DNA from 2 places in the Streptomyces sp. NPDC019396 genome. Region 1 is predicted to be linked to the other one. Evidence: riboswitches for the same ligand, from Rfam matches in the RefSeq annotation. Region 1 holds a riboswitch; the other holds the start of a gene.
What was found. A riboswitch is a leader RNA that binds a small molecule or an ion and turns the genes downstream of it on or off. The one in region 1 is predicted to bind glycine.

Region 1 (3,714 bases):
GCAGCCCGCGGGCGAACTCGGTCGTCGGGGCCACCGTGCCGGACATGTGCTCCCCCAGGCACTGCACGAACTGCTGGTGGGAGCTGTAGACGGGCACGTACGGCGCGCCGTCGATCTCCAGCGTGGGCAGATCGAGACTGGGGCTGTCGGGTCCGCCTCCGTTGGGCAGGGGCACCCAGACGTGGCTGCGGCCCAGCACCTCGACGAGCCGGCCGCCCGCGCCGGGCATCCCGACGGATGCGGCCAGCACCTCCTCCAGCTCATTGGAGGGCCATGTCGTGTCCACTACGTCCCTGCTTCCCCGTCCGCCCGGACCGGCGGCGTGTCTGCGCCCGTTCTGCACCGTCCTGCGCCAGCAGAGTAACCGTAATGGCGTAAGGCGGCCGGGGCACGGCGGCGCACGAACGGGTACCCGCTCGAACGGGCATGGGGCGGGAGCGACGTGCGCCCGGCAGCGGCGCGGGACGGGGACGGTGGTACGGGACGGGGAACGGCAGCGCGCGACGGGGAACGAGTCCGGCCCCGGGTCTCAGACGCGCTTGCCGAAGCCGATCCGCTTCAGCACCGTCGCCGCGTCCCGGTCCAGCAGGGTCGCGGAGGCGCACCCCGCCGGAAGCCGTCCGCGCTCGGCGTCCCGCACCAGCCGGGAGACCGCGCGCCGGTGGCGGTGGAAGGCGTAAGGAGAGACGCCGCGGCCGCGCTCGCGCTGGCCCGCGCGGGCGACGGCCGGGGTGACGTCCAGCAGGAGCAGATGCAGGGCTCTGCCGCGGCGCCGCGCCTCGTGCGCCAGCCAGCGGCGGACCCAGGACTGGGTACCGCAGTCGTGCACGATCACCCCCGAGCCCGAGCGCAGCGCACGCCAAAGGCCCGCGTAATGGGCGGCACGGACCAGGGGTCGGTAGACCGCGTACGGCAGCATCCGGGGCATCCGGGTGCCCCAGCGGTCGCGGGTGTCCTGGGAGTCGATCCCGCCACCGTCCGCGGCGCGCCGGATCAGGGTGGACTTGCCGCTTCCGGGCAGGCCGGAGATCACCACCACGTCCCCGTGCGCGAACTCCAGGTCGCGGGGGCTCCGCCCGGCGCGCTCCCGCAGATCCCGCACCACCGGCCGGGGGGCAGCGGGCGCGTGGGTGCCCACGCCAAGGAGCCCGCGTACCCGCACGGGCACGGGCACCCTGGTCCCGGTGGACACTCCCGGTGTTGTCGTCATCGAGGCACCTGGCTGCTCCAACGTCATCGCACTCCCCCTTGTCGGGTCGCATGAGACCCTGCCCAAGAAGCCTAAAGAAAAGGTAATGACCATCAAGTGATTTGCCGATCGTGACACCCGTGCAATGATGAGCCCGCCAACTGCATACCGGCCGCTTGAATCCGCGCGGGAGAGTCCCGGTCGCCGTCAACGTGTGTACATACACAGTCACCGTCTACGGATACCGGGCGCCGAAGGAGCAAGTCCCTCCCTTGAATCTCTCAGGCCCCGTACCGCGAGGATGAGGCAGATCTGAAAAGCGGGCCGCAGACCCTGCGGCTCCACCCAAGGTGCAAGTCATGCCCCGCGTGTACGCCGTGTACACAGGGCCATGACGAACCTCTCAGGTTTCATGACAGATGGGGAGGATCGTCCTCGCCAGTCATGCCCTGGGAGTCCTATCCAATGAGCACCACCCCCCGTCACACGGCCCTCGACGCCCTGCACCGTTCGCTGGGCGCGACCATGACCGACTTCGCCGGCTGGGACATGCCGCTGCGTTACGGCAGCGAGCGCGACGAGCACAACGCCGTGCGCACCAAAGCCGGTCTCTTCGACCTGTCGCACATGGGCGAGATCACGGTGACCGGACCACAGGCCGCCGCCCTTCTGGACTACGCGCTGGTCGGCAACATCGGCGGGGTCGGAGTCGGCCGGGCGCGCTACACGATGATCTGCCAGGAGGACGGCGGGATCCTGGACGACCTGATCGTCTACCGGCTCGGCGAGCAGGAGTACATGGTCGTCGCCAACGCCTCCAACGCGCAGATCGTGCTGGACGCCCTGACCGCACGCGCCGGGGCTCACGGGGGATTCGACGCGGCCGTACGCGACGACCGCGACGCCTACGCGCTGATCGCGGTCCAGGGCCCGGAGTCTCCCGGCATCCTGAAGTCGCTCACCGACGCCGATCTGGACGGACTGAAGTACTACGCGGGCCTGCCCGGAACCGTCGCCGGGGTACCCGCGCTGATCGCCCGTACCGGCTACACCGGCGAGGACGGCTTCGAGCTCTTCGTCGAACCGCAGCACGCCGAGAGGCTGTGGCGGGCACTGACCGAGGCCGGCGAGCCCGTCGGTCTCGTGCCCTGCGGTCTGTCCTGCCGCGACACGCTGCGCCTGGAGGCGGGCATGCCGCTGTACGGACACGAGCTGACCACCTCGCTCACCCCGTTCGACGCGGGCCTGGGCCGGGTCGTGAAGTTCGAGAAGGAGGGCGACTTCGTGGGGCGGAGCGCCCTCGAGGCCGCCGCTGAGCGCGCCGCCGCGAACCCGCCGCGCAAGCTGGTCGGGCTGGTCGCCGAGGGCCGCCGGGTGCCCCGCGCCGGGATGTCGGTGGTCGTGGACGGCGAGGTGGTGGGCGAGGTCACGTCCGGCGCCCCCTCCCCCACCCTGGGCAAGCCGATCGCCATGGCCTACGTGGACGCGGCGCACGCCGCGCCCGGCAGCGCGGGTGTGGGCGTCGACATCCGCGGTACCCATGAGCCGTACGAGGCCGTCGCGCTCCCCTTCTACAAGCGCCAGAAGTAGACCCCTGCTGCCTCCGGCAGCCCCCGTCAGCAGCACTTCCCCGCGTACAGGAGAATTCAGCCATGAGCAACCCCCAGCAGCTGCGCTACAGCAAGGAGCACGAGTGGCTGTCGGCCGCCGAGGACGGCGTGTCGACGGTCGGCATCACGGAGCACGCGGCGAACGCGCTCGGCGATGTCGTCTACGTCCAGCTCCCCGAGCTCGGCGACACGGTGACCGCGGGCGAGACCTGCGGTGAGCTGGAGTCGACCAAGTCGGTCAGCGACCTGTACTCCCCGGTGTCCGGCGAGGTCACCGAGGTCAACGACGACGTCGTGAACGACCCGTCGCTGGTGAACACCGCTCCGTTCGAGGGTGGCTGGCTGTTCAAGGTACGCGTCGCGGAGGAGCCGGCCGACCTGCTCTCCGCCGACGAGTACACCGAGTTCGCCAGCTGACCCACGACCAGGCCACAGCCACAAGGGATCGCGTGATGTCGCTTCTGAACACTCCCCTGCACGAGCTCGACCCGGACGTCGCCGCTGCCGTCGACGCCGAGCTCCACCGCCAGCAGTCCACCCTGGAGATGATCGCCTCGGAGAACTTCGCTCCGGTCGCGGTCATGGAGGCCCAGGGCTCCGTCCTGACCAACAAGTACGCCGAGGGCTACCCGGGCCGCCGCTACTACGGTGGCTGCGAGCACGTCGACGTGGTCGAAGAGATCGCCATCGACCGCGTCAAGGCGCTGTTCGGCGCCGAGCACGCCAACGTGCAGCCGCACTCGGGTGCCCAGGCCAACGCGGCGGCGATGTTCGCGCTGCTGAAGCCGGGCGACACGATCATGGGTCTGAACCTCGCGCACGGCGGGCACCTGACCCATGGAATGAAGATCAACTTCTCCGGCAAGCTCTACAACGTGGTGGCCTACCACGTGGACGACGCCACCGGCCAGGTCG
Region 2 (3,714 bases), on a different contig from region 1:
GGGGAAGGCGCACGGCACATCGCTGTTCAGGATGGCCCTCGGGCATGACGACCGCCCCGTGGTGGCCGAGCGTGACGCGAAATCGGTGTCGGTGGAGGACACCTTCGACGTCGATCTGCACGACAGGGTGCGGATCAGAACGGAGGTGGAGCGCCTGGCCGACCGCTGCGTCAGGCGGCTGCGGGAGTCCCGTCACTCAGGACGGACCATCGTGCTGAAGGTGCGGCGCTTCGACTTCTCGACACTGACGAGGTCGGAGACCCTGCGCGGGCCCACGGACGACCCGTCCGTGGTGCGGGAGGCCGCCGCGCGCCTGCTGGACGCGGTGGACACGACCGGTGGGGTGCGGCTGCTCGGCGTGGGCGTCAGCGGGCTCGCCGACTACACCCAGGAGGACCTGTTCGCGCAGGCCGCCGGCGAGAAGGCCACCGGCGACGGTGACGGCGGTGGTCCGGCGGACGAGAGCCCGCGGCACGGCACCGGCGGGCAGCCGGAGCCCGAGCGGACGCCGACGGCGCCACCCGCTGAGCGGCGCTGGCCCGCGGGACACGACGTCCGGCACGCACGCCACGGCTCGGGCTGGGTGCAGGGGAGCGGCCTCGGACGGGTCACGGTCCGCTTCGAGGAACCCTGGTCGACCGCCCCCGGCCGGGTGCGCACCTTCCCCGTGGATGATCCCGAGCTCGAGCTGTCGGAACCGCTGCCGCTGGTCATACGTGAGACTCCGTCCGCCGCGGCGGACGGAGCGCCGTCGGCCGGGACGCCGGCGCAGCCGGCTCAGTCGTCGTTACCGGCCAGCTGACCGAAGTCGCGGTCGCCGGAATTGCCTGGTGCCTGCGATCGGCCGCTCGACCCGGGCGGCGTCGAGGGAGGGGGGTTCTCCGCGGGACTGGGGAGGTCGAGGCCGTAGTGGTGGTACAGCTGGAGTTCCTGCTCGGGGGAGAGATGCCGGCCGACTCCGAAGTCCGGTGCGTCCTTGATCAGGGCCCGCTCGAACGGGATGTGCAGTCCGTCGGTGTCCAGCTCGCTGGGTTCCAGCGGCACGAACGCGTCCCTGCTGAACAGGCCGGTCCGCACGGCCGCCCACTCCGGGACGCCGGTGGCGTCGTCGAGGTACACCTCGTCCACGGTCCCGATCTTGGTGCCGTTACGGTCGAACGCCTTGCGGCCTATCAGGCTGCGCGGATCGATATCGGTCTGCACGGTCCCTCCAAATGGTCGCACTGCTCCGTAAGTACTACGAAAGTGCACTTTTGTGGGGTCGGCCACTCGACCTTTCCGGTGAAGTCCGCGCTGGTAGGCTGGCACACGGCTGTTGACCCCGCGCGGGAGAGCGCTCCGGACATGTACCGGAGCCGCCGAAGGAGCAAATCCTCCCCGGAATCTCTCAGGCGCCAGTACCGCATGGGCGAGGTCACTCTGGAAAGCAGAGCGGATGCCGCATGGCAACCGCTCTCACCGACGGTGAAAACCGGAATGCCAGTGAGTGGGCGGACCGGTGAAGCTCTCAGGTTAGATGACAGAGGGGGAGGCCGTCCGGGCACCCGCGCCGTGGTGTCCCTCGCAGGTCGTATCGACCAGGAGGCCTCACATGACCGCCAACCGCACTCCGCTCGCCCAGCTGGAGCGGGGCATCCCCTTCGAGCAGCGTCACATAGGGCCCGATGCCGAGGCCCAGGCGAAGATGCTGGCGCACGTCGGCTACGGCTCGCTCGACGAGCTCACCGCCGCCGCCGTACCGGACGTCATCAAGAGTGCCGAGGCGCTCGGGCTGCCGGGTGCCCGCACCGAGGCCGAGGTCCTGGCCGAGCTGCGCACCCTCGCGGACCGCAACGAGGTCCTCGCCCCGATGATCGGCCTCGGCTACTACGGCACCTTCACCCCGCCGGTGATCCTGCGCAACGTCATGGAGAACCCTGCCTGGTACACGGCGTACACGCCCTACCAGCCCGAGATCTCCCAGGGCCGCCTCGAAGCCCTGCTCAACTTCCAGACGATGGTCGCAGAGCTGACCGGTCTGCCCACCTCCGGCGCCTCGCTGCTGGACGAGGCCACCGCGGCGGCCGAGGCCATGGCCCTGTCCCGGCGTGTCGGCAAGGTCAAGGGCGGGGTCTTCCTGATCGACGCCGACACCCTGCCGCAGACCATCGCCGTGATCGAGACCCGCGCCGAGCCCACCGGAGTCGAGGTCGTCGTCGCCGATCTGAGCGACGGGATCCCGTCAGAGGTCGCCGAGGGCGGCGTCTTCGGTGTGCTGCTCCAGTACCCCGGAGCCTCCGGAGCCGTCCGCGACCTCAAGCCGGTCGTGGACCAGGCCCATGAGCTCGGGGCGATCGTCACCGTGGCCGCCGACCTTCTGGCGCTCACCCTGCTCACCTCCCCGGGTGCGCTCGGCGCGGACATCGCCGTCGGCACCACCCAGCGCTTCGGTGTCCCGATGGGCTTCGGCGGTCCGCACGCCGGCTACATGGCCGTCCAGGACAAGCACGCCCGCAGCCTGCCCGGCCGCCTCGTCGGCGTCTCCGTCGACGCCGACGGCAACAGGGCCTACCGCCTGGCGCTCCAGACCCGTGAGCAGCACATCCGCCGCGAGAAGGCCACCAGCAACATCTGCACCGCGCAGGTGCTGCTCGCGGTGATGGCAGGGATGTACGCCGTCTACCACGGCCCCGACGGCCTGCGGACGATCGCCCGCCGCACCCACCGCTACGCCACGATCCTGGCCGCGGGTCTGCGCGCCGGCGGAGTGGAGCTCGTCCACGACGCGTACTTCGACACGCTGACCGCCCGTGTCCCGGGCAAGGCCGCGGACATCGTCGCCGCCGCCCGCGACAACGGCGTCAACCTGCACCTCACCGACGCCGACCACGTCTCCCTCTCCTGCGACGAGACCACCGGGCGGGCCCAGCTCGCCGCCGTCTGGTCCGCCTTCGGCGTCGACGGCGAAGGCGCCGACATCGAGGCCCTGGACAGGACCGCCGACGACACCCTCCCGGCCGGGCTGCTGCGCACCGACGACTACCTCACCCACCCGGTCTTCCACCAGCACCGCTCCGAGACCGCGATGCTGCGCTACCTGCGCCGCCTCGCCGACCGTGACTACGCGCTGGACCGGGGAATGATCCCGCTCGGCTCCTGCACCATGAAGCTGAACGCGACCACCGAGATGGAGCCCGTGACCTGGCCGGAATTCGGCCAGATCCACCCCTTCGCCCCGGTCGAGCAGGCCGGGGGCTATGTGACGCTCATCCACGAGTTGGAGGAGCGCCTCGCCGAGGTGACCGGCTACGACAAGGTGTCCATCCAGCCGAACGCCGGCTCGCAGGGTGAGCTCGCCGGTCTGCTCGCCGTACGTGCGTACCACCGCGCCAACGGTGACGAGCAGCGCACGATCTGCCTCATCCCCTCGTCCGCGCACGGCACCAACGCCGCCAGCGCGGTGATGGCGGGCATGAAGGTCGTCGTGGTCAAGACCGCCGACGACGGCGAGATCGACATCGAGGACCTGCGCGCCAAGATCGAGCAGCACCGTGACGAGCTGTCCGTGCTCATGATCACGTACCCCTCGACGCACGGTGTGTTCGAGGAGCACGTCGCCGACATCTGCGCGCAGGTGCACGACGCGGGCGGCCAGGTGTACGTCGACGGCGCCAACCTCAACGCCCTGGTGGGCCTCGCCAAGCCCGGCCGGTTCGGCGGCGACGTCTCGCACCT

Region 2: it holds a riboswitch for glycine, as region 1 does, so the genes downstream of both, gcvP (aminomethyl-transferring glycine dehydrogenase) here and gcvT (glycine cleavage system aminomethyltransferase GcvT) in region 1, are expected to answer to the same signal.

Annotation. Positions count from the first base shown of each region.
Region 1 is NZ_JBEYBS010000030.1:58,888-62,601, forward strand. Features, by position in the region: gene ABZ532_RS27455 (enhanced serine sensitivity protein SseB) at 1-286, opposite strand, end outside; gene ABZ532_RS27460 (AAA family ATPase) at 530-1,210, opposite strand; glycine riboswitch at 1,367-1,495, shown strand; gene gcvT (glycine cleavage system aminomethyltransferase GcvT) at 1,655-2,779, shown strand; gene gcvH (glycine cleavage system protein GcvH) at 2,842-3,216, shown strand; gene glyA (serine hydroxymethyltransferase) at 3,252-3,714, shown strand, end outside.
Region 2 is NZ_JBEYBS010000015.1:9,548-13,261, forward strand. Features, by position in the region: gene ABZ532_RS18705 (DNA polymerase IV) at 1-802, shown strand, start outside; gene ABZ532_RS18710 (PRC-barrel domain-containing protein) at 778-1,203, opposite strand; glycine riboswitch at 1,317-1,413, shown strand; gene gcvP (aminomethyl-transferring glycine dehydrogenase) at 1,592-3,714, shown strand, end outside.